Regions from separate parts of the Paenarthrobacter nitroguajacolicus genome, predicted to be linked through region 1. Evidence: riboswitches for the same ligand, from Rfam matches in the RefSeq annotation. Region 1 holds a riboswitch; each other region holds the start of a gene.
The links. Region 1 has a riboswitch for S-adenosylmethionine ahead of KCX59_RS05875 (hypothetical protein). Riboswitches for the same ligand answer to the same signal wherever they lie in the genome.

Region 2: another riboswitch for S-adenosylmethionine. It lies ahead of KCX59_RS19615 (DUF1737 domain-containing protein); the one in region 1 lies ahead of KCX59_RS05875 (hypothetical protein).
Region 3: another riboswitch for S-adenosylmethionine. It lies ahead of KCX59_RS14320 (aminotransferase class V-fold PLP-dependent enzyme); the one in region 1 lies ahead of KCX59_RS05875 (hypothetical protein).
Region 4: another riboswitch for S-adenosylmethionine. It lies ahead of metX (homoserine O-acetyltransferase MetX); the one in region 1 lies ahead of KCX59_RS05875 (hypothetical protein).

The regions. Positions count from the first base shown of each region.
Region 1 covers NZ_CP073234.1:1,162,504-1,169,822, reverse strand. Annotated here, with positions in the region: gene KCX59_RS05890 (APC family permease) at 174-2,147, shown strand; gene KCX59_RS05885 (helix-turn-helix domain-containing protein) at 2,235-2,810, opposite strand; gene KCX59_RS05880 (sodium:solute symporter) at 3,078-4,595, shown strand; SAM riboswitch class IV at 4,918-5,037, shown strand; gene KCX59_RS05875 (hypothetical protein) at 5,054-5,353, shown strand; gene KCX59_RS05870 (hypothetical protein) at 5,378-5,569, opposite strand; gene KCX59_RS05865 (VIT1/CCC1 transporter family protein) at 5,825-6,991, shown strand; gene KCX59_RS05860 (matrixin family metalloprotease) at 7,134-7,319, shown strand, end outside.
Region 2 covers NZ_CP073234.1:4,157,457-4,164,775, forward strand. Annotated here, with positions in the region: gene KCX59_RS19605 (NtaA/DmoA family FMN-dependent monooxygenase) at 1-1,316, opposite strand, end outside; gene KCX59_RS19610 (SulP family inorganic anion transporter) at 1,471-3,174, shown strand; SAM riboswitch class IV at 3,258-3,369, shown strand; gene KCX59_RS19615 (DUF1737 domain-containing protein) at 3,383-3,649, shown strand; gene KCX59_RS19620 (rhodanese-like domain-containing protein) at 3,646-4,056, shown strand; gene KCX59_RS19625 (O-succinylhomoserine sulfhydrylase) at 4,057-5,265, shown strand; gene KCX59_RS19630 (hypothetical protein) at 5,276-5,896, shown strand; gene KCX59_RS19635 (glutamate--cysteine ligase 2) at 5,883-7,079, opposite strand; gene KCX59_RS19640 (UDP-N-acetylglucosamine 1-carboxyvinyltransferase) at 7,238-7,319, opposite strand, start outside.
Region 3 covers NZ_CP073234.1:3,012,148-3,019,466, forward strand. Annotated here, with positions in the region: gene aroA (3-phosphoshikimate 1-carboxyvinyltransferase) at 1-1,375, shown strand, start outside; gene rsgA (ribosome small subunit-dependent GTPase A) at 1,378-2,493, shown strand; gene hisN (histidinol-phosphatase) at 2,550-3,362, shown strand; SAM riboswitch class IV at 3,544-3,657, shown strand; gene KCX59_RS14320 (aminotransferase class V-fold PLP-dependent enzyme) at 3,690-5,099, shown strand; gene KCX59_RS14325 (class I SAM-dependent methyltransferase) at 5,160-5,984, shown strand; gene KCX59_RS14330 (metal-dependent transcriptional regulator) at 5,994-6,707, shown strand; gene KCX59_RS14335 (DHA2 family efflux MFS transporter permease subunit) at 6,757-7,319, opposite strand, start outside.
Region 4 covers NZ_CP073234.1:1,580,059-1,587,377, forward strand. Annotated here, with positions in the region: gene KCX59_RS07650 (DeoR/GlpR family DNA-binding transcription regulator) at 1-675, shown strand, start outside; gene KCX59_RS07655 (histidine phosphatase family protein) at 700-1,380, opposite strand; gene KCX59_RS07660 (CPBP family intramembrane glutamic endopeptidase) at 1,404-2,177, shown strand; gene KCX59_RS07665 (VOC family protein) at 2,318-2,956, opposite strand; gene KCX59_RS07670 (bifunctional o-acetylhomoserine/o-acetylserine sulfhydrylase) at 3,184-4,500, shown strand; SAM riboswitch class IV at 4,662-4,778, shown strand; gene metX (homoserine O-acetyltransferase MetX) at 4,794-5,915, shown strand; gene KCX59_RS07680 (hypothetical protein) at 5,918-6,367, opposite strand; gene KCX59_RS07685 (winged helix DNA-binding domain-containing protein) at 6,430-7,319, opposite strand, start outside.

The sequences.
Region 1 (7,319 bases):
ATACACTCGAAGTTGCCTTATATGCATCACATGTTTACAAAGAGATTCGGCTGCGTTCAGCATGAGATGCCGGTCACAGCGGGCGTTAAGATTCCATAAAAACCGGGGTCCCGGCGTCGAATACGGCCATACGCTCCTAGCGGACGCAGCATCCGGCTGCACGAAAGGACACCGTGACCACCCTGACGAGGCCCCCGGCCGACCCGGCCGATAAGCCCAAAAATTCCTTCAAGCTCAAATCCTGGCTGCTGGAAGGAATGCCGGACACCTCAGGGAAACGGCAGGGACCTCACGGCCGGCCTGCGGACTCGCATAAGCCGCAAGCCTGGTGGAAGGTCATGTGCCTCACCGGACTCGACTACTTCTCCACCCTCGGCTACCAGCCGGCCATCGCCGCCCTTGCCGCCGGGTTGCTCTCCCCGCTGGCCACGCTACTTCTGGTCCTGGCAACCCTGGCCGGCGCGCTGCCCGTCTACCGGCGCGTGGCCAAGGAAAGCCCGCGCGGCGAAGGGTCCATCGCCATGCTTGAACGCCTGCTTCCACGATGGGGAGGCAAGCTCTTCGTCCTTGCCCTCCTTGGCTTCGCCGCAACCGACTTCATGATCACCATCACGCTCTCCGCCGCCGACGCCACAGCCCACCTCATCGAGAACCCCTTCGCGCCGCACTTCCTCGAAGGCCAACAAGTGGTCATCACGCTGGCTTTGATCGCCGGCCTGGGCGTCGTCTTCCTGCGCGGATTCAAGGAAGCCATCAACGTGGCAGTAGTGCTGGTGGCGGCGTTCCTTGCACTCAACCTCGTGGTCATCGCCGTATCCATGACCCACCTCTTCACGGAATCACGCGTCATAACCGACTGGTGGACCGCACTGACCACCTCCCACGGCGACCCCATCATGATGATCGCCCTGGCACTGCTGGTGTTCCCGCGCCTGGCACTGGGACTCTCCGGATTCGAAACCGGTGTTGCCGTCATGCCCCAGATCAAGGGCCACGCCACAGACACCGAAGCCAACCCGGCAGGCCGGATCAAGGGCGCCCACAAGCTCCTCACCACCGCCGCCATCATCATGAGCTCGTTCCTCATCACCTCCAGCTTCACCACCGTCATGCTGATCCCCGCCGCAGAATTCCAAGACGGCGGCAAGGCCGAGGGCCGCGCGCTGGCCTACCTCGCTCACAAGTTCCTTGGGGACGGCTTCGGAACTGTCTATGACGTCAGCACCATTGCCATCCTGTGGTTCGCCGGCGCGTCAGCCATGGCCGGGCTCTTGAACCTTGTCCCCCGCTACCTGCCCCGCTACGGCATGGCACCTGCGTGGGCACGGGCTCTCCGTCCACTGGTTCTGGTGTTCACGGTCATCGCCTTCATCGTCACCATCATTTTCCAGGCGGACGTCAACGCCCAGGGTGGCGCGTACGCCACGGGCGTGCTGGTCCTGATTACCTCGGCTTCAATAGCCGTGACCCTGTCCGCGCGGCGAAAGAAGCAGCGGGCGCAGGTCATTGGATTTGGACTGATCTCGCTCGTTTTCGTCTACACCACCGTGGTCAACTCGATCGAGCGCCCCGACGGCCTGAAGATTGCGGCCCTCTTCATACTGGGCATCATGGTTGTCAGTTTTACCTCCCGCATGCGGCGCGCCTTCGAGCTCCGGGCCACGCACATCAAGATGGACGAGAAAGCCCTCGAATTCACGGCCAACGCTTCCGAAGGCCCTGTTCGCATCATTGCCCACGAGCCCAAGCACCTCAGTGCAAGCCGTTATAGGGAGAAGCTTCAGCACGCCCAGCAGGCAAGCCACCTGCCCGTTGACTGCGACGCCGTCTTCATCGAAGTCATCGTGGACGACAGCTCGGACTTCGAGCAGGAACTCCAAGTTGTGGGCAAGCTCCGGCACGGGTTCAAAATCCTGGAAGTGCACAGCAACAACGTGCCTAACACCGTGGCAGCAGTACTCCTCCACATCCGGGACGTCACCGGGTTCATGCCGCACATCTACTTCCGCTGGACCGAGGGCAACCCGATTTCCAACCTCAGCAAGTTCCTGTTCTTTGGCGAAGGAGAGATTGCGCCGGTAACACGCGAAGTGCTGAGGGAAGCCGAGCCGGACATCACCCGCCGGCCGTGGGTGCACGTGGGCTAACCGCCCGGATCCACGCGCCGATACTACAGATAATGCCCATGTTTGCTGCAAACATGGGCATTATCTGTCACCTCGCGAGGGGTGGGCCTAGCGGCTCGCTGCCGGCACCAGCACCCACAACACCTCCACAGTCTCGTCCGTGGGGTTGATCCAGGTGTGGGGTTCGCGGCCCGGGAAGGAGAGCGTGTCCCCCTCTTCGAGGTCGTACTCCTCATTGGTCAGGATGAGCTTGATCCGGCCCTTGACCACATGCAGGACGTCCACGTCGCAGTCCACGGCATAGAGCTCGTTTTCACCGCGGCCACGCGGCTCGATGGTTGCCTGCAGGATCTGGAGCCGACGTTCGGAGCGGGCGGTCAACAAACGCTCCACGATGCCCTGGCCACCCAGGGAGATGCGGGGGCCGTCGTCGCGCTTGGTCAGGTGTGTCTCCGGAGCTGCGAACAGGTCCCCCACGGATACGGACAGCACTTGGCAAAGAGTGACCAGCGAAGCGACCGACGGCGATGTCAGGTCCCGCTCCACACGGCTGAGGAAGCCTTTGGTCAGGCCGGTAGCATCCGCCACTTGCTCGATGGTGAGCCGCTGCGCTTGCCGGGCTGCGCGGATTCTGGAACCGATGGCAACGGGAACATTGCTCGGTTCAACGGGTAGAGCCTTCATTCACGAACCTTTCAGGCCTGTCATGTGGCCCTGTCATTGGAGCAATAGTAGCCGGGAGACAGGACAAGAGCGCCAGAATACGCGAAAGCATGACCTAAGGATCTTGACTGTTACTCCCATCACAACATATCCTCATAGGCAACAAGTGTTGTCTGTGAGGCACACAACACATCCCCCAATCTCCAATCGTCAGCACAGAGACTTCGACGCTTCGCAGGAGTATCGTCGAAAACCCCAACCTCCGTGCATCAGCTCCAAGGACCGTTCATGGAATCTTCGGCTATAAACATCGCAATCGTGGTGGTGTACCTGCTCGCCATGCTGGCATTCGGCTGGTGGGGCAAGTCCCGCACCAAGAACAACAGCGACTTCCTCGTGGCCGGCCGCCGCCTGGGACCCTTCCTTTACACCGGCACCATGGCCGCAGTGGTCCTCGGTGGCGCATCCACCGTGGGCGGCGTCGGCCTCGGTTACAAGTTCGGTATCTCCGGCATGTGGCTGGTTGTGGCCATCGGTTCAGGCGTGCTTCTGCTCAGCCTGCTCTTCGCCGGAACCATCCAAAAGCTCAAGATCTACACGGTCTCGCAGATGCTGACCCTCCGCTATGGCAGCACGGCAACCCAGACCTCGGGCATCGTGATGTTGGCCTACACGCTGATGCTGTGTGCCACGTCCACCGGTGCCTACGCCACCATCTTCGTGGTCCTCTTCGGCTGGGAGCGTTGGCTCGCCATCGCTATCGGCGGCGCAATCGTGCTGGTCTACTCCACCATTGGCGGCATGTGGTCCATCACCTTGGCCGACCAGGTCCAGTTCGTCATCAAGACCGTGGGAATCTTCTTCCTCATGCTCCCCTTCGCCCTGAACGCCGCAGGTGGCCTCGATGGCATCCGAGCCCGCGTCGATGAGAGCTTCTTCGACATCGGCGGCATCGGCCTCCAGACGATCATCACCTACTTCGTCGTGTACACACTGGGCCTCCTGATCGGCCAGGACATCTGGCAGCGCGTGTTCACTGCCAAGAACCCCACAGTTGCCCGCTGGGGCGGCGCTACCGCCGGCGTCTACTGCATCCTCTACGGCTTCGCAGGTGCCCTGATCGGCATGGCTGCCAGCGTTGCCCTCTCCGGCATCGAAATCGCTGCCAAGGACGACGTCTACGCAGAGGTCGCTACCCGGCTCCTGCCCATCGGCATCGGCGGCTTGGTGCTTGCCGCAGCTGTGGCCGCCATGATGTCCACGGCGTCAGGCGCACTGATTGCTGCTGCAACCGTTGCCCGCGCAGACGTAATGCCTTTCGTTGCCAGCTGGTTTGGCAAGAAGGTCGACACCTCCGACTCCGATAACCCTGAGCACGACGTCAAGGCCAACCGTTACTGGGTACTCGGCCTGGGAATCGTTGCAATCATCATCGCCATCTCCACCAAGGATGTGGTGGCCGCACTGACCATTGCCTACGACATCCTGGTTGGCGGCCTCCTCGTGGCCATCATTGGCGGCTTGGTGTGGAAGCGTGGAACGGGCATCGCCGCAGCATGGTCCATGGCGGCCGGTTCAGTGGTAACCCTCGGAACCATGATCATCCTTGAGATCAACGCCGAAGTTCCCCTCGATGGCATCTACGCCAACGAGCCCATCTACTTCGGTTTGATCGCCTCGGCTTTGGTGTACGTAGTGGTCTCGCTTGCCAGCAAGCCCACGGATCCGGCAGTCATGAAGGCCTGGACGGATCGCGTTGCCGGTACCCGCGTGGCCGAGGAAGAGCTCACCACCCCCGCTTCCTAGGCGGGCACAAAGAACCAAGCAAGGTTCAGGAAACAAGTAAAGTTCGACGGCGGCGCCTCCCCTTTTTGGGGCGGCGCCGCCGTTGCGCTATGTCCGGGAAGCATGCGTTGGAAGGCCCGCTCTACACGCCAAAACCACCCCATAGTGCGCAAAGCAGGCCCCACAACACAGGAGGCCCCACAACACGCGCCCACCCGTTGGAAGGCCCGCTCTACACGCCAAAACCACCCCAAAGAGCGCAAAGCAGGCCCCACAACACAGCAGGCCACGCAACACACCCCACGACGGGTGGCCGAACACCAATGCGGTAGGGTGGTCCCAGCTTCAAGAGATGTGGTGCCAAGCTCCGACTGGCCACACACCAACCCCATGTTCACGGGTGGTTCGGATGAGGAAGCGGCCCGTCCCGGACCAGAGACAACCGAGCGGGCAAGAGCACTCCCCCAAGGAGCAGTCCCTTGCCGTACCAAGGCGATACCACCCTGGTAAACACAACAGCACCCAGTACCCCGGCCGGAACGGCCACCCCCACGGTCGCGGTGATTCCCGCCGTCGACCTCTTCCTGGGCACGGTGACCATCACTGCCAAGGCTGGAACAGAGCAGTTCAGACACGCCCAACCGCAACTCATCGCGCAGGCGTTGGCCCAGGCCGTCCGGCCGACGCACTGGTGTGAGTCGTCCAAGACACTAACGGTGACCGTTGCGGCCGTCGGAAAACGGGCGGGCGTCCAACGTCACTTCACACTAGGGCACTAGGGCTCCAGGGCACGGGGACCAGGCCTAAACTTCCTCGTCTTCCTCGCGGAACTCTTCAGTTTCATCTATGGGGACAACGCGTTCGTCGTCCTCGGGGGCGTCCACTTCCTCTACCCAGGGTTCATCCACTTCCTGGTCTTCGGCGTAGTCGTAGGCCGGGTCGGACTCAATGGTTGCCCGTTCCGGGTAATTGGCGTGTGATTCGGTGGTGTTCATGGTGCAACCTCCGTCTCGTGGGCCTGTTCTGGTGGGCGGTTCAGCCCGTTGACCCGAATGCAGGAATCCAGTGGCGGAAGGGCCCCGCCCCTGTCCTTCCATCTGAGCACCGGCACAGTCGAGGGTCAAGGAAATTACGGTGCACCGAACATTCCAGTTAAGGAATACCAGCCAAAAATCCGCGCGGATAAGCGGTAGTGTGGGGCGTGCAATGGGGCCGCAACTACCCCACCAAGCACAGGAGACAAAGTGCAGATGCACCAGGAATCCCACAGTTCGTCGAGCTCCGCTCCGGACCCCACCCCCGAACCGGCAACTGCCGAAAACGCCGGCACGCAACCCGCGCCGCCCTCGCACGCGGACATTCGCCGGTGGCGGCAGTACCTGGCCGATGAGCGTGCCGAGGCCGCCGTCTACCGCGAACTGGCCCAGCGACGTGACGGCGAAGAACGCCAAATCCTGCTCGCCCTGGCCGAAGCCGAAGGCAGGCACGAAGCCCATTGGCTCAAGCTCCTTGGCGAGCATGCAGGTATGCCCAAGGCAGCTTCCACCCGCAGCCAGTTCCTGGGCTTCCTGGCCCGCAACTTCGGTTCAGTGTTCGTCCTCGCTCTGGCACAGCGTGCCGAAGGCCGTTCCCCGTACGGCACCGAACCTGCCGCGACGCCTGCCATGGTGGCCGATGAACAAATCCACGAAGAAGTAGTCCGGGGCTTAGCCACACGCGGACGCAACCGGCTCTCCGGAACCTTCCGCGCGGCCGTTTTCGGCGCCAACGACGGTTTGGTCAGCAACCTTTCCCTGGTCATGGGTATGGCCGCAACCGGCGTGCCCAGCCCCGTGGTGCTCATGAGTGGCGTCGCGGGTCTCCTCGCCGGGGCCCTCTCCATGGGTGCGGGCGAATACGTCTCGGTCCGCTCGCAGCGGGAGCTCCTTAACGCGACCCTGCCCACGCAGGCCACTCTGACCGCGGCACCGTCATTGGACATCGAGCACAACGAGTTGGTCCTGGTGTACTTGGCCCGTGGCATGACGCGTGAAGCGGCGGAGCACCGCGCTGCCGAGCGCATGGGCTTGTTCAGCTGCGACTGCGATCCCAGCCTTTCCTTGCAGCCGGAGAAGCCACCCACTGACGATCATGAATCCGTCGGTTCGGCGTGGGGTGCAGCGATGTCCAGCTTCTGCTTCTTCGCCTCGGGCGCCATTGTGCCCATCCTGCCGTTCATTTTCGGCATGACGGGCATCGCCGCCTTGCTGGTGGCCGGCGTTCTGGTGGGTATCGCGCTCCTGGCTACCGGCGCCGTCGTCGGCTTGTTGTCCGGAACCTCGCCGCTGAGCCGCGGACTCCGGCAGCTTGCCATCGGCCTGGGTGCGGCGGCGGCCACGTATGGTCTGGGCTTGGCGTTCGGAGCAGCGATCGTCTAAGTTTGGACGGCTTGGTCCGGAGACCGTAATGTTGGTTCGTCCTCCGCGCTGCCCCGCGTGACCAGGGCATCAGGAATGGAGAACCGTGGACCCGGAGCGGGAAGCAACGCGCGTGCCGAAGCACCGACGCACTGGAACAGCCTTGCGCGTTCTCCGCGGCGTCCTCATGGCCGTCATTGCGGCCGTCGTCGCCGTTCTGGTCAGTGGATTCCTGCAGGGCGACCCTCGCATCACCGCGCTGTTCCCGGGAGTGAGCGTGCCGGGAACCACAGAGGACCATCCGGGTGGAGCCGAACCGGCGCGCCCCCTCGACGCGCCGCCGCCCGGA
Region 2 (7,319 bases), 1.7 Mb from region 1:
AGATTTTGCCGGAAACCACCGTTGCCGTAGCTCTTCCTCAACAGGCCACGGCGCCGCAGTTCAGGGGTGAGTTTGTCCAGTACACCGTGCACGGTCACAGGGTCCACGAAGCCGGAGAAGAGGAAACCGTCGCCACCCACTTCAGACCCTGTCGACTCCAAGTAGTCGGCGATTTCGCCAACCGTACCAATGATCGAATCACCCGCTCCTCCGCTGCGGGCCTGCAGGATCTGTCTCAGTGTGGAGCCCGGAGGGGCCGCCTTGGCGAAATGCTCCAGCGTCCCTTGGTTGCTGTTGGTGCTCAATTCGGGCAGCGGAGCGTCGAGGTCGAACTGTTTGAAGTCGATCACTGAAAGGTAGGAGATGGAGTTGAGTTGGCTGTCGATGTCGCGTTGGGTGAGTTCACGCCTCTGTGCCCGCAACTCCTCTGCCTCTGCCGTGGAACCAACAATGGTGGGCTTCAGGACGAAAAGAACCTTGACGTCGTCGGGATTGCGGCCTGCTTTTGCAGCTTCCGCGCGGATGGAATCCCGGTAGGACTTCATCCCGTCAGCACCGCGTGCCAAGGCAATGGCCACGTCGGCATGCCCACCTGCGAAGGCCTTACCCCGCGGCGACGCACCAGCTTGCACCAGGACGGGTTCTTCCGGCAAAGGCGCAGTGTTCAGCGGACCCCTGACCTTGAAAAAGTCGCCCTCATGGTTGATAGGGTGCACTTTGCTGTGGTCCGCGAACACCCCTGCCTCAACGTCCTCAAGCACAGCGCCAGGTTCCCAACTCCGCCAGAGCCGCCTGACGACGTCGACGAATTCCTCCGCTTTCTCGTACCGGAGGTCGTGTTCGATCTGCTGGTCCAGCCCGTAGTTCTGGGCGGCGAGGTCGCTGCCGGACGTGACTACGTTCCAGCCGAGCTGCCCTTCTGAGAAGTGTTGCAGCGTGGCCAGGAGCCGGGCGGCAGTGAAGGGCGGGTAGAAGGACGCGCTGACCGTCGGGACGATCCCCAAATGCTCCGTGGCTGAGAGAAGGTACGGGACCAGCGCCAGCGGATCATGCTTCGGAGCAAACGACGCGTGCGCCAGGGAGACCTCGGCCGTGCCGCCGTAAGTGTCCGGGACGGTGAGGGAATCCTCGATGATGAACAGGTCCAACCCGGATTGTTCAAAGGCCCGGACAGCCTCCTGGTACAGGGCGGGTTTCTTCCAGTCGTAACCCAGGCTGTACCCGGGCGTCCCCCAGCCTTGGACACCAAAACCGTGTCCCACGAACCATCCAAAATGCAGCATGGGCTTGAGTGTAGAACTGCTCTGTCCGTTCACCGCGACCTGATTTCATGCGAAGTTACAGGGGGTCGTACTGCGTCAATTATGCTCCCGGGGCGTCACATTTGGGCGGGACTGATGACGGTCCGGATTTTCCACATACGGCGGTCGCATAGTTTCGAAAACAGCATGGGTCGGGAATGATCGCTGTATGAGTTCACCCACCCGATCTTCCGCCAAGTCTTCCGCCAAGGACCGGCTTTCGGGCGTCTGGGCGCTCAAGGGCTACAAACGCGAATGGCTCCGGCACGACGTCGTGGCAGGTGCTGCCCTCTTCGCCCTGCTGGTACCCGCCGGTATGGCCTATGCGCAGGCGGCCGGCCTTCCACCGGTCACCGGTCTCTATGCCACCGTGGTCCCGCTGCTGGTTTACGCGTTCGTAGGGCCTTCCCGCATCCTGGTCCTCGGCCCCGATTCTGCCCTCGCCCCCATGATTGCCGCGGCAATCGTGCCGCTGGCAGCGGGTAGCAGCGAAAAGTCGGTGGCATTGGCAGGGCTCCTGGCAGTGCTGATCGGGGTACTGATGTTGGCCGGTTCGGCCCTCAAACTCGGGACCATCACAGGACTGCTCTCCAAACCCATCAGGCTCGGATACCTGAACGGAATCGCGTTGTTGGTGGCGTTGTCGCAGCTGCCGGCGTTCCTGGGGATAGAGGCCGACGGCGACATCTGGCAAAAGCTTGCGAAGGTCACCACCGGGGTGCTGGGCGGCGAGGTCAACATCACCGCGCTGCTGCTGGGCGTGGGTTCGCTGGCGCTGATCTGGATTCCCCGGCTGCTGAAGTGGAAAGTGCCGGGTGTGCTGCTGGCGGTGGTCGGCTCGTGCGTCGCAACGGCCGTTTGGAGCCTCAACGACGACGTCAAGGTCACCGGAGTCCTGCCGCAGGGCCTCCCGATGCCCGCGCTCGGCGGCATTGGCTGGGCGGACGCACTCACCCTGCTTCCCGCTGCGGCAGGGATCGCCCTCATGGCGTTCGCGGACACCGGCGTCCTGTCCCAAACATTGGCAGCCAAGGAAGGCAAGAAGGTCTCCGGCAACAGGGAAATGGCAGCACTTGGGGCAGCCAATGCTGCCACGGGCCTGCTGGGCGGATTCCCCATCTCCGGCAGTACATCGAGGACCCCTGTGGCTGTGGACGCTGGTGCCAAGTCCCAGATGACCGGCGTGGTGGGTTCGGTGCTGGTGCTTGCTTTCATGCTGCTGGCTCCAGGGGTGACCGAGTACCTTCCGTCCGCCACCTTGGCCGCCGTCGTGATTGCCGCAGCGATAGCCCTGGCGGACCCGGCCGGCGTCCGGCGCCTGTTGAGCCTGAGCCGGAGCGAATCCGTAGTGATGTTGGCTGCGTTCCTGGGCGTCCTTACAGTGGGCGTGCTCCAGGGAATCGTGGTGGCCATAGCCTTGGCACTCTTGGACTTCGTGCGGCGGGCCTGGGATCCATACCGAACAGAACTCGGTGCCGAAGAAGGGCTCCCTGGGTACCACGATCTTGAACGACACCCCAACGGCGAACGCATCCCCGGGCTCCTGATCCTCCGCTTCGATGCACCGCTGTTCTTCGGCAACGGGCAGGTTCTTGCAAGCTTTGTCCGGGAACAACTGGACGAAGCTTCGGATAATATCTCCCACGTCATCCTTGCGGCGGAACCCATCACAGGCATCGACACCACGGCCCTGGACGACCTCGTCACGCTGGATGAATGGTTGGCCCGCCACGGTGTGGATCTGGTGTTCGCCGAACTCAAAGGACCTGTCAAGGACAAGCTGATCCGCCTCGGAACGGCAGCACGTTTCACGCCGGACCACTTCTTTCCTACAGTCGGCGCTGCCGTCCGCACGCTCAGGGACGAAGAGTGAAACGGCCGCCGATTACGCAACATGACGGCCGCCCCACCACTCGCAAGTGCGGCCGGATGCCCGTGGATGTTACGTTTTTCTTGAGTAATGAGTACCAGCGCAAAGCCCTGACTTGCTGGTCGGCAACCCTCTCTCCGGCGGGGTGCCTCAGGTGACTACTCGGCGTATCGACAATTCGTACTGCAAGCGTGACTGAGGAGCACCAGCTATGCCTGAACCCACTGAAGAAAAACTCTCCTACCGCCTGGTGACAGGCCCGGACACCCGCGACTTCTGCGAGCGCATCCACAATGCCCTCGCCGAAGGTTACGTCCTCCACGGGAGCCCGGCAGCTACGTTCAACGGCACGGACGTCATCGTTGCCCAAGCCGTTGTCCTGCCGACCGCGATCGCCACAGCGGATGCCGCAGTGGCCAATGCCGTTGACCAGTTGGAGAACTACGACGACGAAGAAGCGTTCGAGGGCCACGCATGAGCTACGCAGGTGACCTGACCCCGCACGACGCGTGGGCAAAACTTCAAGACGGTGCCATCCTGGTTGACGTCCGGACCGAGGGCGAATGGGCCCACATTGGAATCCCCGACACCAAAGCTACCGAGAACGACCCCCTGTTCATCCAGTGGAACTTGGCCGGCGGAATTCCGAACTCCCGCTTTATTGAAGACCTTCAGCAACAGGCTCCCGAGGACGACGGCGTTGAGCTCGTTTTCCTATGCCGTTCCGGGCAACGCTCCATCTCGGCGGCCATCGCCGCAACCCAGGCCGGCTTCACTGCCTACAACGTCCTGGAGGGCTTCGAAGGCGAACCGGACCGCTACGGTGAGCGCACCGTCAATGGTTGGAAGAACCGTGGCCTGCCGACGAATCTGGGGACCGAGTAAGTGACTTTCAATCCCGACGCCGCCGGCTGGAGCCCTGACACCCAGGCCGTCCGCGGTGGCCTTGACCGCACCAATTTCCAGGAAACGTCCGAACCTGTTTTCTTGAACTCCGGTTTCGTCTACGAATCCGCTGCCGCCGCCGAACGTGCCTTCACCGGCGAGGACGAGCGATTCGTCTACTCCCGTTACGGCAACCCGTCCGTGGCCACGTTCCAGGAGCGGCTGCGGCTGCTCGAAGGAACCGAGGCGTGCTTCGCGACGGCGTCCGGCATGTCTGCAGTCTTCACCGCCCTGGGTGCCTTGCTGGCTGCCGGTGACCGTGTGGTTGCTGCCCGCTCGCTGTTCGGCTCCTGCTTCGTGATCCTCAACGAGATCCTTCCCCGGTGGGGCGTGGAGACGGTCTTTGTTGACGGACCCGACCTTGAGCAGTGGCGCGAAGCCCTGTCCGAGCCCACCACCGCGGTGTTCTTCGAGTCACCGTCCAACCCCATGCAGGAGATCGTCGACATCGCTGCCGTCAGCGAACTGGCCCATGCCGCCGGGGCGACTGTCGTCGTCGACAATGTCTTTGCCACTCCCCTGCTGCAGCGCTGTGGTGAGCTGGGTGCAGACGTGATTGTGTACTCCGGCACCAAGCACATCGATGGCCAGGGACGAGTCCTTGGCGGCGCGATCCTGGGCACCAAGGAATTCATCGATGGTCCGGTCAAGCAGCTCATGCGGCACACTGGCCCGTCACTGTCGGCGTTCAATGCCTGGGTGCTGACCAAGGGCTTGGAGACTATGGGACTGCGAGTGAATCACAGCTCGGCTTCTGCTCTGAAGATCGCAGAGTGGCTCGAGCAGCAACCCGCCATCAGCTGGGTCAAGTACCCGCTGTTGAAGTCCCACCCTCAGTACGAGCTCGCTGCGAAGCAAATGAAGGCCGGCGGTACTGTGCTGACGTTCGAGCTGCTTCCTTCGGCCGGGCGTACAGCCAAAGACGCTGCATTTGCCTTGCTCGATGGCCTCCGTGTCATCGATATCTCCAACAACCTTGGCGATTCCAAGTCCCTCATCACGCACCCGGCAACCACCACCCACCGGGCCATGGGGCCTGAGGGCCGTGCGGCCATCGGGCTCTCCGATGGTGTGGTTCGCCTGTCTGTCGGGCTTGAAGACGTGGACGACCTCATCCTGGATCTGGAGAAGGCACTCAAACAGGTCTAACCTTGCTGCCATGAGCGGGAACCATCCCTATCGCCGTGCCGGATCCGTGATCGTTGCCGGCACGGCGGTGTGGTTCGTCGGGATTTCGCCGGTCTCACGTGTCTACATCACCCCCGATGACGCCGAACGCCTCCGCATGCTGCAAGCCGGCCAGCGCGGCTGGATCACAGGTCAGCACATTACCGCGGCCGGGACCGTCGCAGTGCCAGTGGGATTCGCGGCGTTCGCCCGTGCCATTCCAGCCCTGGGAGCTCCGCGCACGAGGGCGAAGAAGTGGGCCTACGCCGCTGCGGCCGCGCTGCTGGCCGGTGCACCGTTCTTCGTCTCCAGCGTTGCCCGGCGGGCTTCCGACATTGAAGGGTTCGCCTACCGCCGCGGTTCCAGCGCTCCGTTCCTGGCGTATTCCGGGCTGCATATTGTGGCGTTGGCTGCGCTCGGCGGGAGCCTTCTTTCTTTACCTGCCAAACGGTGGATCGGGGTCACGGCTGCGGCCGCCGCACCCATCTACGGAGCCGTCCTTCTGGCCAAGAAGGACATCCCACCGCTCTTTTTCTACCTCGTGGAGGGGACCGTCGGAGCCTACCTGATGGCCTGGGAAGAGCCGGCACCCGACAAGCCTATGGCCGCCTGACCCGGGTCAGCATGGGCGAGGGTTCCTTATGGGCATCGGCGGCGGCGCCGCGCACCGTCACCTTCGCAGCATGCGCGACGACGGCGGCCAGGGCTTCGTTGGTGGGCGGACTTCCCGTCTGGGTTTGCCCGTCGCGCTGCCTTTTGTTGTAGCGTTCAGCGGCTTCCAGTTGTTCGTGGGCACCATTGCCCCGCGCCAGTAAGTCCGAAATCCCGGCTTTGACGAGTTCCAACTCATTTTGGTCGTCCAGGACCGGGCTCAGGTAATCAACCAATGCCCACACGACGTCCGCCGCTGGCTGAGGTAGGAAGTCACCGAAGTCCAGGAGATCTCCGCGCAGACCCGAATTGCTGGCCTGCCAACTCGCCATCCGCAGGAGTGCCGTAGGCACCGCGGTGGGTTCCACGCCGTCGAGCATTTCCAAGGAGGCCGTCTCCACCAAAGCCCTCACCAGCACCGCCATGAGGCCCGCGTCCTCAGCGCGGAGGCAGACGTCGGCGACCCGGACCTCAACAGTGGGGTGGTTCCTGGAGATGCGGGCGTCAAAGTAGATCATGCCTTCATCCATGATCACGCCCGTTTCCAGGAGGCGCTTCACGATGCGTCGATAAGCAGTAAGGGAGCCAAAGACGGAGGAAGGGCCGGACGTCGGCCAGCGGTTCCAAGCTTGTGTGCGGTAGCTGTCGAAACCAGTGGGAAGCCCCCGCCAGTAAGGCGAGTTGGCGGTTAGGGCTGTCAGGACGGCGAGTTTGTCCCGGATGTGGTCCAAAACCACCACGCCTTCCTCGGGCGACTCCACCGAGGTGTGCACGTGGAATCCGCACGTCAACTGCTCCGTGGCAATGATGCCGAAGCGATCCAGCATTGCGGCATACCGGGGGTCCGGAGTGGTGTGCGTATTCGAGGCCAAGGGAGACGTGGCGATTGCGGCAACCCGCGCCCCATGCTGCCGTGCGGCCTCGTTGGCCATGGCCCGGCCACGGCGGATCTGTTGCAGGATCTCGCCGTAACTATGGCATGGGCGGGTCTGTGTCTCGATCTGCTCCAGTTTGAGCTCGTGGCTGAGGCCCGTGGCAGTGCGGGGTTCATCGTGGCCCGCAAGGAGCGCGTCGGCGAGGGCCAGGGGCTCGCCCGTCACAGGATCGACGATGAGCAGCTCTTCCTCAACCCCGAAAGTGCGCATGCTCCATTCTGCGTCAGGAGGGCTGGTGAGGACAGGGCTTGTGCTTCCGGGACTTTTCGCACCCGTTCCCGCCATTCGCACCAGAGTTACTTGGAGCATATGGCGGGAACGGGCGCGCCGAAAAGGAAGAAAGGGTGCGCGGCCGGCCAGCAGCAGCCCTAGTCCTGGAAGTACTCGATCTTCGCACCTATCGTGTTCAGGCGCTCGGCGAGGTCCTCATAGCCGCGCTCGATCACGTAA
Region 3 (7,319 bases), 1.8 Mb from region 1:
TACCACCGCCGCAAACACCGAATCAACCAAGGCCGCCACCATGCTGCCACTGTGGCCGGCCCCGTACGCCAAGGGGCCCGTGGACGCAACGGTGACGGTCCCTGGTTCAAAGTCGCTGACCAACCGGTTCCTGGTGTTGGCCGCACTGGCGGATGGTCCTTCACGGCTGCGGGCTCCCCTCCATTCCCGCGACTCTGCGCTCATGATCCAGGCCCTCCGGCAATTGGGGGCAAGCGTCACCGAGGTATCCGGGGACGGCGCCTTCGGACCGGACCTGGAAATTACGCCCATGGATCCCGCCGCAACAGGGGCTGAAACGGCAATTGACTGCGGGCTGGCCGGAACTGTCATGCGGTTCGTCCCCCCGTTGGCTGCGTTGCGTACGGGCGTCACCGTCTTCGACGGCGATCCCCACGCCCGCAACAGGCCCATGGGAACCATCATCGAAGCGTTGATCGCCCTCGGCGTGCCAGTGGCAGCAGACGGCGGCAGGACGCCGTCGTCCCTTCCCTTCGCCGTAGAGGGAAACGGCCAGGTCCGGGGCGGCCACCTTGTTATCGACGCCAGCGCCTCATCGCAGTTCGTTTCCGCGTTACTGCTGGTGGGTGCCCGCTTCGTTGATGGCCTGCATCTGGAACACGTGGGCAAGCCCGTCCCCAGCTTGGACCACATCACCATGACCGTGGAAGTCCTCCGCAGCGTCGGCGTCGTCGTGGACGATTCCGTGCCCAACCACTGGCGGGTCTCTCCGGGACCCATCCGCGCTTTTGACCAGCGGATCGAACAGGACCTCTCGAATGCAGGACCTTTCCTCGCCGCTGCGCTGGCCACACGCGGCACCGTCCGCATCCCCAATTGGCCGGCCGGGACCACACAAGTGGGCGACCAGTGGCGCACCATCCTGACCACCATGGGAGCAGAAGTAACTTTCGAAAACGGGACACTGACGGTGACCGGCGGAGCAGAAATCAAGGGTGCCGACTTCGACGAAACAAGCGAATTGGCACCCACTGTGGCCGCCCTGTGCGCATTGGCCAGCGGCCCCTCCCGGCTGACCGGTATTGCCCACCTCCGCGGACACGAAACGGACCGGCTCGCCGCGCTGGTTGCCGAAATCAACAGCCTCGGGGGCGACGCGGAAGAGACCGCCGATGGCCTGGTTATCCGCCCGTCGGCCCTTCACAGCGGCGTGGTCCACAGCTACGCAGACCACCGCATGGCCACTGCCGGGGCCATCCTGGGGCTCGCCGTCGAAGGCGTACAGGTTGAGGACATCGCCACGACATCGAAGACCATGCCGGATTTTCCAAAGATGTGGGAAGCAATGCTGCAGCCAACTGATGCCAACACCGATCTTGATGAGGCCAGCAACTAACCATGGGCCGTGACGCACGCTCCTGGGACGAATCCGACGTCCGGATCCGTCCCAGCAAAAAAGGATCCAGGCCACGCACCAAGGATCGCCCCAGCCACGATGACGCCGTAATAGGCAGGATCATCACAGTGGACCGCGGACGGTACAGGGCAATTGTTGGCGAAGATTCCGCCGACGAACGGATCGTTATCGCAGCCCGCGCCCGCGAACTGCGACGCAACCCCGTTGTCCCCGGCGACTTCGTCGCATTGGTGGGTGACGTCTCCGGGTCTCCCGATACCTTGGCGCGCCTGGTCCGGGTGGAAGAGCGGAAGACCCTCCTTCGCCGGAGTGCCGACGATACGGACCCCATCGAACGGGTGGTCGTGGCCAACGCCGATCAGCTCGTGGTGGTTGTTGCGGCGGCCAACCCGGAGCCACGCACCGGATTCATTGATCGCGCCTTGGTCGCAGCGTACGACGCCGGCATCGAGCCGTTGCTGCTCATCACCAAGGCGGATGTGAAGGACCCGGCGGAACTCCTGGCCAATTACCTGAGCTTGGATTTTCCCGTAATCATCAGCCGGACCGCTGACTCCGAGGCCGGCGGCATCGATGCCCGTTCCGATGACGGACTATCAGCCCGGCTGGACAAGGTCGCCGTATCCCAACTCCGCTCGCACCTGGGTGGAAAAGTCACCGTCATGCTCGGTCACTCCGGCGTTGGCAAATCCACCATGGTTAACGCGCTGACAGGCGCAGAGCGCGCCACTGGGGGCGTCAACGCGGTCACGGGCCGTGGCAGGCACACATCATCCTCGGCTTTGGCGTTGAAGCTGGACGATGCACCGTCCGGCAGCTGGATCATCGATACTCCCGGAATCCGCTCCTTCGGCTTGGCGCATGTGGATCCGGACCGGATACTGCACTCGTTCCCGGACCTTGAGCCCGGCACCGAGACCTGCGACCGCGGCTGCAAGCACGGTGCCACAGCCACTAATTGCGGGCTGGATGCATGGGTAAACGATGGCCATGCCGGGCCATCGGGAGTGGCCCGGTTGGCCTCCTTGCGCCGATTGCTGGGTGCAGACCCAAGGCTCGAAGCGAAAGAGACCAAGGAACTGGGCACCGTCAACTGATTCGTTGTCTGCTTCACGTCCCCAATGCAGCGAACGATTCAGGATAGTTTGGTGGCATGACCCATCCCGTTTCCACCTACAACGATGACCTGCGCCTGGCCCACGTCCTCGCCGATTCAGTCGACGCCCAGACCATGGATCGCTTCAAGGCACTGGACCTGCAGATCGAAACCAAGCCCGACCTCACACCTGTCACTGACGCTGACAAGGCCGCAGAGGAAGCAATCCGCGGTCAACTGTCCCGCTCCCGTCCGCGGGACGCGGTCCTGGGCGAGGAGTTCGGCAGCAGCGGTCACGGTTCACGTCGCTGGATCATAGACCCCATCGACGGGACCAAGAACTTTGTCCGCGGTGTCCCGGTGTGGGCAACGTTGATCGCCCTCGTGGATGAGGGGGAACCTGTGGTGGGCGTAGTCAGTGCGCCTGCACTAGGCAAGCGATGGTGGGCTGCGAAGGACATGGGCGCCTACATGGGCCGCTCCCTGGCCTCGGCAACGCGGCTCAAGGTGTCCAACGTTTCCCGCCTGGCCGACGCCTCCATGTCATATTCCAGCCTTTCGGGGTGGAAGGAACGCGGCAACCTGGATGAATTCCTGGGGCTGACGGAAGACATCTGGCGGACACGCGCCTATGGTGATTTCTGGTCGTATTGCCTCGTGGCAGAGGGGGCAGTGGATATCGCCTGCGAGCCTGAACTGAACCTCTACGACATGGCAGCACTCGTCCCGATCGTCACCGAGGCAGGCGGCCGTTTCACGTCCTTGGAAGGCGAAGACGGTCCGTTTGGCGGTAACGCCCTGGCCACCAACTCGATCCTGCACTCCGAGGTCCTCAAGCGCCTCAACCCCGGATTGGACGACCTTCTCTAAACCTATCCACGCCTGGCCAACCAAGCAGCAGGCGGAATTTTCGACGGCGGTTGGCCCCCGTAGGGGGTCTCCGCCGTTTTTTATTCGGCGAAGAAGGGATTTCGCATTCGACGTAACAAAGGGCTTAACAAAAGGGAGCGGCTTTGGAAGCCTCCCCGGACGTGCCTTAGCCTTTTTTACAGGTCACGAGTGCCAGCGCTAAACCCCGGTTTGCTGGCCGGCAACCCTCCATTCGCGGTGGGGTGCCCCGGGTGACGACCCGGCCGGTCCGGAACGGATGCGGCAAGCGCGGATCCCCCTATGGGGGTCCCTCTTGAGTGAGGTTCCATGAGCACTGTCACGTTCAACTCCAACATCATTCCGTCCTTTGTTGAAGAATCCACAGCAGAGACGATAACCGCTGTGCGTCCGCTTGCCGCGGTCACTGGCGCTGAGCTTCAGGCTCCCCTGATTCAGGGTGGCCACGTCCGCTACGCAAACTTGGACTACGGCGCATCGGCCCCGGCCCTGACCGTCGTTTCGGCCTACCTCAACGAGGTCCTGCCCTACTACGCCAGCGTTCACCGGGGCGCCGGGTACGCCTCGCAAATCAGCACGTCGGTGTACGAGAACTCGCGGAACATCGTCCGTGATTTCGTCGGCGGGCGTGCCGATGACTCAGTGATCTTCACACGGAACACCACTGACTCGTTGAACCTCCTGGCCGGATGCCTCCCGCAGGTGGATGGCCGATTTGCGGGCGAGGTCCTGTACTTGGACATCGAGCACCACGCCAACTTGCTTCCGTGGCAGGGAGTCCCCCACCGCAGCGTCGTCGCGGCACCAACCCTGGCCGAAACGGTGGACAAGCTCGAGGCCGAACTTGCCCAGGGCGGGGTCAGCCTGCTGGCTGTTACCGGCGCCTCGAACGTGACGGGGGAGATTCTTCCCATCGCCCGCCTTGCTTCGCTTGCCCACGAATACGGCGCAAGGATCGTGGTGGACGCTGCGCAGCTCGCACCTCATCGCCGGATCAACATCACCGAGGCGGACGTCGACTACATCGTCTTCTCCGGACACAAGCTCTATGCCCCCTTCGGTGCGGGTGTCGTGGTGGGTCGTCCGGACTGGCTCGACGCCGGCATACCGCACCTGGCCGGAGGCGGCGCGGTACGTGAAGCGCGCCTGGACTCAGTGAGCTGGGCCGCGGGCCCGGCGCGCCACGAGGGCGGCTCCCCCAACGTGCTGGGCGCCGCGACACTTGCCCGCGCCACCCAAGTCCTCGCAGGGCTCGACCAGGACGCGTGGCACGCCCACGAGTCCGCCATCCGCTCGTACCTGGTGCAGGGCCTGGAGGCCATCGATGGCGTGACCGTCCACAAGATCTTCGCTGACTCCCTGGACACCATCGGTGTGGTCAACTTCTCCGTTGAAGGATTCGACGCCGGACTGGTTGCGGCTTATCTTGCGGCCGAGCACGGCGTTGGCCTCCGCGATGGCCGGTTCTGTGCCCACCCGCTCCTCAAACGCCTCGGGCTCCCCTCCGGATCCCTGCGCGCCAGCTTCGGCGTCGGCTCCCGGTTGGAGGACGCCACCAGGCTGCTCGCAGGTATCGAAGGACTCAAGCGCGACGGACTGGGCTGGGACTACGTGGTGGACGAGGGCCGTTGGGTTCCTGCAAATGACCATCGCAGCTACCCCGAATGGGCCCCGAACACTCCCGGCACTGCGGGCGCAGCTCCCTGCACTGTTGACTAGGAACACTGCGGTAAATTCATAGGGTACTTTTAGTGACCCTGTGAAGGAGCTTTCGTGGCCCTGCGTTCACCGGCTGCCGCCAGCGGACAGCCACGTACTCCCGGACCAGCGGGGCCGCGTGGTCCAAGGCTGGATGCTTCCCGCCGGCATGAACTCGGTCAGAGCTTCCAGGACGGCGGCGAACACTATAACCGCGTGCGACCCGGCTACCCCGCCGATTCCGTGGACTGGCTGGTTCCTCCGGGGACGAGGTCCGCGGCCGACCTCGGAGCTGGCACAGGAAAGTTCACGGCACTCCTCGTAGAACGCGGCCTGGCGGTCACCGCCGTCGATCCTTCCACGGACATGTTGGAGCAATTGCGAAAAGCCTACCCCCACGTCAATGCGCTGGAGGGAACGGCCGAGGCAACAGGACTGACGGACTCAGTATTCGACGTCGTCAGCGTTGCCCAGGCCTGGCACTGGTGCGAGCCCCTCGCAGCGAGCACGGAGATCGCCCGGATCCTGCGGCCTCATGGGATCTTGGGACTGATCTGGAATCAACTGGACACTTCAGTCCCGTGGGTTCACCGCCTTTCACGCATCATGCATGCAGGCGATGTCCACAAGCCCGGATTCCGGCCAGTCATCGGCCCGGAGTTTGAAGGTTTGGAAAGTCATCTGACCCGGTGGGAGGATGCCCTGACGCCGGAGGACATCATGGAACTGACCAAGTCGCGCAGCTACTACCTCCGCGCCAACGACGCCACCCGTGCGAAGGTCATGGGCAACCTGGAGTGGTACTTCTACGACCACCTCGGCCATGTCCCTGGTGAAACCATCGGGTTGCCCTACATGACGCAGACCTGGCGGGCAGTCAAGGTTCAAGGTACAACGCCACGGTAGGCTTGGGGTGTGAAGACCAGTACGCCCTCATCCTCGATCGAGGACTACGTCAAGGTCATCTACTCCTACACGGAGTGGCAGGACAAACCAATTACGTCGTCCCAGCTTGCCCAGCGCCTGGGAGTGGCTAACTCCTCGGTGTCTGAGATGGTGCGCAAGCTCAAGGACCAAGGCCTGGTTGATCACCAACCCTACAGTGCCATCAGGCTGACCCCTCAAGGTATGCGGCTCGCGCTGTCCATGGTGCGCCGGCACCGGTTGATTGAGACGTACTTGGTGGATGAACTCGGCTACAGCTGGGACGAGGTCCACGACGAAGCCGAAATGTTGGAGCACGCCGTGTCCGATACATTCATTGAGCGGATGTCGGCCAAGCTTGGACATCCTGTCCGGGACCCACACGGAGACCCGATTCCTTCGGAAGATGGTTCGGTCGACTTGCCGCACGCTTACCGAATGATTGAACTGGATCAGGGCCACTCAGGCAGGATCACGCGAATCAGCGATGAGAATCCGGACCTCTTGCGATACCTCGCCTCTGAAGAAATTTCCTTGGACGCGCCCGTTGAAGTGGTGGGCCGCAAACCCTTCGGCGGAGCTTTGGTGGTGCGCATCGGCAGCGGCGCTAAAGGCCGCGAGTTCGACCTCGCGGACGAGGTCACTTCAGCTCTCTGGGTTCAAAGCGCGGAGACGCACGAAGGCTGCATCCTTCCAGCCCGGTAAGCCCGATCCCGACAAGCCCAGGCCCCATTGAGCCCAGGCGCGCTTTAGGTCAGCTGGGCTGCCCGCTCGCACCGCCGTCGTCGGACGCGGTATGAGGTTCGCTGACGGCGGCCGCCGCAGCTTCCTGCACAGGATTCCGGATGCCGACGGCGGACGCCAGCGCCCCGAACAGGAACAGGCCCGCTGTCACAAGCAGAGCGTTGTACAGTCCGTCCCGGGTGAAGGCCGGCCCCACAATCACCCCTGCGAAGGCGATGGAGATCAGACCCGCAATACGGGCAACAGCGTTGTTCACGGCTGAACCGATCCCGGCCTCCTCCGAGGGAACAGCGCCCAGAATGGCAGCCGTAAGGGGCGCAACCAACGTCGCCAGGCCAAGGCCAAAGACAATCTGCCCCGGCAACACCTGCGTCCAGTAGTTGAGCGGCTCCTGGACAGTCAATGACATCAGGAAGCCCGCACCGCACAGTAGAGGGCCCACCGTCATAAACCATCTGGGACCGTACTTTCCCGCGAGACCACCAAAGTAGGACGCACCCAGCATCAGGATGACCGTGCCCGGAAGCAGCGCCAGGCCCGCCACGGTGGCGCCCATGCCGCCTACCTGCTGCA
Region 4 (7,319 bases), 420 kb from region 1:
CTCGACAGCCTTGCCAAGCAGCGGCTGCTCAGCCGCACCCGCGGCGGCGCCACTACCGGGTCCGTAGCCTACGACCTTCCGGGCCGCTACAACAGGGACGACCACGCCGTGGCCAAGCAGGAAATCGCTCTGGCAGCGTCTGCGCTGATCCGTCCCGGTGCTGTGATCGGGCTCAGCGGTGGCACCACCAACACGGCGTTGGCGCAGCTACTCTCCACCCGCGAGGACCTCAACGCGCCGTCCCACACGCCCACGCTGACCGTGGTCACCAACGCCATCAACATCGCTTCCCAGTTGGCGGTGCGGCCGAACATCAAGATCATGGTCACCGGCGGGATACTCAACCCCCGCTCCTACGAGCTGGTGGGTCCGTATACAGACGTCATCATGCAAAAAGTTGCCCTCGATATTGCGTTCATCGGTGTCAACGGCGTCGACCCGGACCTCGGCCCCACCATCACCGACGAAGGCGAAGCCATGGTCAACACGGTGATGGCACGCCGTGCCACCGAGTCCTATGTGGTGGCCGACTCTTCCAAAGTGGGCCGCCGCTCCTTTGCCGCAATGGCAGGCTACGACTTCAGGCACCTCATCACGGACTCCGGCATCAGTGCCGAACATAAAGCTGCGTTCGAGGCCAAGGGCACCGAAGTCATCGTCGCACCCGCCGGCTGAGACCCGCCGGCTGAGCTGGAAGGGCTAGAAGCGCATCCTCGGTGCGTGCAGCACTGAGTCGTCTACCTCCCGGGGCACCCACTGGCTGAACGGTATATCCAGGCTGTACTGGTCGTCGTCGTTCTTGATCAAGGTCCGCAGTTCGGCGTTGTCCGGGTTGTTGAGTGACTCGAAGTACTCCACCGTCCAGTGGAACCATCGCATGCAGAAAAGGCGCATGGTCAGCCCGTGTGTGACCAGGAGCGTGTTTGGTGCGTAAGTAGGCTTCTGCCAGTGCCGGTACAGCGTCTCCATGAAGGAAGACACCCGGTCATAAACGTCCGAACCGGACTCGCCCTCGCGGAACCGATAGAAGAAATGGCCGTAGAGGTTGCGCAGTTCCTTTTGGTCCTCGATCTCCCCGGCGATCTGGAAGTTGGCCCAGTCCTGCTCGCGAAGCCTGGGTTCCTCAATCACCCGCTCGATCAGGGGACCGAGGTTCATGGCTTCGAGGGTCTGGTACGCGCGCAAATAGGGGGAGACGTAGACGCAGACCTGTTCTCCATCGAGCTTGCGGCGCAGGTCCTCCCCGGCAATCCGGGCCTCCTCCACTCCGCGCTCCGTCAGCGGGATCCGGTAGTCCGGCACGCGGTTGTAGATGGACGTGTCGGCATTCGCGGCAGACTGGCCGTGCCGGATCATGAAGATTCTCTCAGGGGCACCCATCCCACCAAGCATAGGGTGGGTATATGTTCCTCGCTTCCCGTCGCCGGCTGCGCGCCGAAGTACTTATTGTGCTGGGCCTGTCCTTGGGCCAATCAGCCGTCTACTCCGTAGTTCAGCTGCTGGACAAGATGACGAGGGCACCTTTGGCGGATGCCACGTCAACGCTGAACAGGTCCCAAAGCACGCGTGAGTACTTCGACCTCACCTACCAATTGCTGGACATTGTGTTCGCTTTGGTGCCCGTGGCCTTGGTGTTCTACTTCCTGTCCACCCATGCACCTGGCGGCCGGGCAGACGGGGGCGGCTCGGCGTTCGCCCGGCTTGGCTTCAATTTTGCCCGGCCCGGCAAGGACCTTCTCCACGGTGTTGGCCTGGCCGCTGCGATCGGCATCCCCTCGCTCGGCCTGTATGCGGCCGGTCGTGCGCTGGGAATCACCACTGCAATTGTGCCCAGCGGCCTTGACGCTTACTGGTGGACGGTGCCGGTGCTGGTCCTTTCGGCCATGCGCCATGCGATCGTGGAAGAAGTGATCGTGGTGGGGTACCTCATGGACCGCTTCGGCAAATTCGGGTGGAGCATGCCGGTGGCCATTGTGGTCAGTGCCGTCCTGCGGGGAAGCTACCACCTGTACCAAGGCTTTGGGCCGTTCATAGGGAACGTGGTCATGGGCTTGCTGTTCGCGTGGATCTACACCAAGACCAAGCGGGTAATGCCCTTGGTGATTGCCCACGCACTGTTGGACATCGTGGCGTTCGTTGGATTCAGCCTGTTCGGCAAGGCAATGGGCCTGGGGTAGAGGTCCGTTAAAAGTATCCGGCCGCCATCGGTGGGTGACGTCGTTGGCACCCGCTGATGGCGGCCGAAGCTTAGCCCGGACATGATTGACTCCGGACATGGCTGACCGGGGCCGGGACCAGCCCGGATGGATTGGATCGGTCAGATGGTGACGGCTCCGGAGGCGGTTTCGAAAGTTACAGCGAGGATGCCTGGAGTGCCGTGCGGTGCCATCCACTGGACGGCGACATCCTCAAGCGGCTTCTCCACTGGTTCGCCCAACCATTCGGTGACGCGTTCAGCCGAGCCCGCAATGGTGAGGCTGGACATCTTGACGTCGCTCTCGTAGATCCTTGACGGGTGCAGCGAGGGGTCGCCCTCCCACTTGAGCAGGTAGGGCACTTGGGGATCCGCGATCAGGCCGAGGATGCCAATCTGCTGCCACACCAGTTCGCGTCCGTCGGGGAACTTGCGGTTGCCCGGAACAGCCGAGCGGCCAAGGCGGTCTTCGAACGGTGCAAGGTCGTCAACGGCGACGCACCAGCCCATCCATCCACCACCGGCAGCCGAACGGGCACGGACGGCCTGGCCAAAGGGTGCTTTGTCGGAAGCGGGGTGGTCCAGGACCTCCACCACTTCCAGGTACTTGTTATCCGCAAGGGGAATGATCATGTTCCGGGTACCGAAGCGCGGGTGCACTCCGCCCCGGACAGCGTCCACTCCCAATGCCGCGGAAATTCGTTCGGTAGTGGCCAAAAGGCCATCTCGTTCACAGGCGTAAGAGACGTGATCCATGCGCATGGCTTCATCTTGGCACTTTGTGATCGGGGTCTCAGCTAAGTCAAGCCTAACTAAGGTGGGATGTGTATAACCGGTGGTAGGGGGCGTCATGAAGGGACGCGGGAAGACCGAAAGATTCCACAGGCGTCACAAAGCTGTCTTCGCCTCCGGACAGTTCCTAGACTGGCCCCAGCTCACACCGCTTCACCTTGCCTGCCAAACCCATGCGTCACGAACAGGAGAACTCCATGTCCCAAGGATGGTCTTTCGAAACCCGCCAGATCCACGCCGGCCAGGAGCCTGACGCCGCCACAGGAGCGCGCTCGCTTCCGATCTACCAGACCACGTCCTTCGTGTTCCCCAGTGCCGAGAGCGCCGCCAATCGCTTTGCCCTGGCCGAGCTGGCTCCCATCTACACCCGAATCGGCAACCCGACGCAGGATGCAGTGGAGCAGCGGGTTGCGAGCCTTGAGGGTGGCCTGGCTGCCCTCTTGCTCAGCTCCGGACAGGCTGCCGAGACGTTCGCCATCCTGAATATCGCCGAGGCGGGCGACCACATCGTAGCGAGCCCGAGCCTGTACGGCGGCACGTACAACCTGCTGGCGCACACGCTGAAGAAGTTCGGCATTTCGGTCACGTTCGTCGAGGACCCGGACAATCTGGACCAGTGGCGTGACGCCGTCCTGCCGAACACCAAGTTGTTCTTCGGCGAGGTCGTCTCCAACCCCCGCCAGGATGTCCTGGACATCGAGGGCATCGCCCGCACCGCACACGCGGCCGGCGTTCCCCTCATTGTGGACAACACCCTGTCCACGCCTTACCTGATCCGGCCCATCGAGTGGGGAGCGGACATCGTGGTCCACTCCGCGACCAAGTACCTGGGTGGTCACGGTTCGGCAATCGCCGGTGTGATTGTGGACTCCGGCAACTTCGACTTCGGCAAGGACCCGGACCGCTTCCCTGGTTTCAATACCCCGGACCCCAGCTACAACGGTCTGGTCTACGCCCGGGACCTCGGCAAGGACGGTGCACTGGGCGCGAACCTCTCCTACATCCTCAAGGCCCGAGTCCAGTTGCTTCGCGATCTCGGCTCTGCCGTGTCCCCGTTCAACGCCTTCCTCATTGCCCAGGGCCTGGAGACCTTGAGCCTGCGCGTGGAACGCCATGTTGCCAACGCCACCAAGGTGGCCGAATGGCTTGAAAACCACGACGACGTCGAATCGGTCGCCTATGCGGGCCTGCCGTCCAGCCCGTGGTACGACCGCGGCCGGAAGTACGGACCCAAGGGCACGGGCGCCATTGTTGCCTTCAACATCAAGGGCGGCGTCGAAGCCGGCAAGCGCTTCGTGGACGGCCTGGAGTTGCACTCGCACGTTGCCAACATCGGTGATGTCCGCTCGCTGGTCATCCACCCGGCGTCGACTACACACAGCCAATTGACGGTGGAACAGCAGGTCGCTGCCGGCGTCAACCCCGGCCTCGTGCGCTTGTCCGTGGGCATTGAGCACGTTGATGACATCATCGCCGACCTCGAAGCGGGCTTCCGGGCCGCCAAGGGCGCCTAACGCGCGGCTTAGAGTCACAGCCCGGCTGCCGCCCGCGTCGACGATTATTCGCCGGGCGGCAGTTCCGGGTGCTCGTTCGTGAACGAAGACGCCCTAAACCGTCACACTGTTGTCACATTCTTCGCCAGAACCACCCTGCATTTCCTAGACTCTTCGTATTAGGTCATGAGTGCCAGCACACAGCCCCGGCTTGCTGGCCGGCAACCCTCCTACGCGGTGGGGTGCCCCGGGTGAAGACCTGGCCTGTTCGCACGCAAGGCGACGGGCAAGCGCGAGGTTAAGGTGTCAAAGGAATGACCATTACTGCTACAGCCCTTCCCAAATCCGGAGAAGAAGACGGAACCGTCAAGTACGCCGGCATCGGGCCGTTGGAACTTGAGGCCGGCGGATTCCTCCCCGATGTCGTCCTCGCTTATGAGACCTGGGGGCAGCTGAATGCCGATGCCTCCAATGCCGTCCTCATCCAGCATGCGCTCACGGGCAGCACTCACGTAGCCCGTGGAGCCACCGACGAGGAAGGTTGGTGGGAGCAACTCGTTGGGCCGGGTGCCACCATCGACACCAACAAGTTTTTCGTCATTTCCATCAACATCGTGGGCGGTTGTTATGGCAGCACCGGCCCATCGTCAGAAGCACCGGACGGACGTCCTTGGGGCTCACGTTTCCCGTTGGTCACGCTGCGCGACAGCACGGAGGCTGAGGCGCGCCTCGCCGATGCCTTGGGAATCGATGCCTGGCACGCCGTGTTGGGCGGTTCCATGGGCGGCGCCAGGGCCCTTGAATGGGCTGTTACGTTCCCCGACAGGGTCAAACGCTGCGCCGTAATTTCGGTGGGCGCCTACAGTACGGCCGAGCAGATTGCCTTTGCTCAAGCCCAAACCTTGGCCATCAGGCAGGACCCGAACTTCAAAAACGGTGACTATTACGGCGGCACTGCACCTGAACATGGTTTGGCACTGGCCCGACGCATCGCCCACATCACTTACCGCTCAGCCTTGGAGTTGGATTTCCGCTTCGGCAGGGAAGCCCAGCACCAGGAGACACCACTCGCTGCCGCGGTGTTGGGGGAGCGTGGCCGCTACCAGGTGGAAAGCTATCTGGACCACCAGGGAACGAAGCTGGTCCGCCGTTTTGATGCCAACAGCTACATCGCCATCACCGAAGCCCTGATGTCCCACGACGTCACCAGGGGCCGCGGCCCGCTGGAACAGGCGTTGTCGCGCGCTACGGCTGAGTTCTTCGTGGCGGCGGTGGACAGCGACAGGCTCTACTTCCCTGCACAGTCGCGGGAACTTGCCGCGGCGCTACCTGGGGATGTGCCGGTCCACCTCATTGAGGCTCCGATTGGTCACGACGGCTTCCTCACTGAGATCGGCCAGCTCTCGGCACAACTCCGAGAATCATTCTTCGCCTAGCCCTAGCCGTTCATGATTTCGCCGCGCTGCTTCATGTAATCCTCCATGGCGATCTCGCCGTTGCTGAACTTCGTGTCCAGCTCCGCCAACTTGCGGGCGCGGAATCCCTGCGGCTCCGAAGCGCCCGCTGAGGGGAACGGTGCCGGGGATGAAGGGTTCGACGGCGGCCCGGCCTGCGGTGTCGAAACCGCGGGGCGGATGACGGTCGGCTCGGAAGGGTACCCGGGGTAATTCTGACCTGGGTAACCCTGCGTCGGGTATCCCTGACCTGGATAATTCTGCTGCGGGTAATTCTGTGGGGGATACCCTGGTCCGGGCAGATTCTGCTGTGGGTAGCGGGGGTCGCGGAAGTTATTGTCCTGGATCCGACGCGCCCGGGAGCGGTTGTACATGCGGATCCCGAGTGGAATCAGCCAAGAGCAGACGATGATCCAGAAGATCAGATTGTTCACAGTGCAGGCCTCCTAGGTCTCATCCCAGCTTAGTCCTGACCGGCAAAACCACTGCGGCTGCTTCAGACCAGCTTGCTCTGCATGCCCAGGAACCGGCCGTAGCGATCCACCTCCGACTGCAGGGCCTCCTGCTCTTTTGCGGTGGTGGGCCGGTTCATTCGGACGTCCACTTCGCAGGTTCTGCCGGAGAAGCCATGGCGCCACCATCCGGCCAACCTGCCGTCCAGCAGGACCACGTGCATGGGTCCGTTGTCCTCGGGGAAGATGGGCGCCGTGCCACCAAGGAAGTGCCGGGACTGTGAGTAGCCCATCACGTATTCGTCGTAGCACTGGATAAGGTCGACGCGGGGAAGCCCGGGATCCTCGGCGGGCGAAGGATCGTTACCACTCGCGAGAGCGTCCGCTTCCTCGGAAGCCAGATAAAAGTCGAAACCATCACACTGCGCCGCCCCCAGACTCCCGGGGGACATGGCACCCGCCACCTCGATTCCCCGCTTTACGTCTTTCATGGTCAACCCGGACCACGCCGCACAGTCCTTGACCGTGGCGGGTCCCCGGCTGGTGAAGTATCGGAGTGCCAACCGTCCAAGAGCCTGTTCGCGGCCTTCGGCGGTCAGAGGCTTAAGAGCCGAACCGGGTACCCGTTCGTCGAACAGGGCATACGTTTGTTTCAGGGCGCCGCCTGCGGAACGGACGGGTGAGCCGCTGACCAGGACACCGCTGATTTCCGCGTGCATGAGGTGGTAGATGAAGCCCAGGCCCTTGCTGGGAAATCCGGACTGTCCCAGGACTTCGGCCAGTTCCTCGCGCGTCTTGTGGGCTCCATCGGCCACAGCGGCGGCGAGGATTCGGCCGCTCTTGGCAGCGGAGTCGTCATCGATTCCTGTTTGTCGGTACATGCCTTTGTTGCCTTGGTGGAGGCGATCAGCGGACAACGCCATCAACCAGCCAA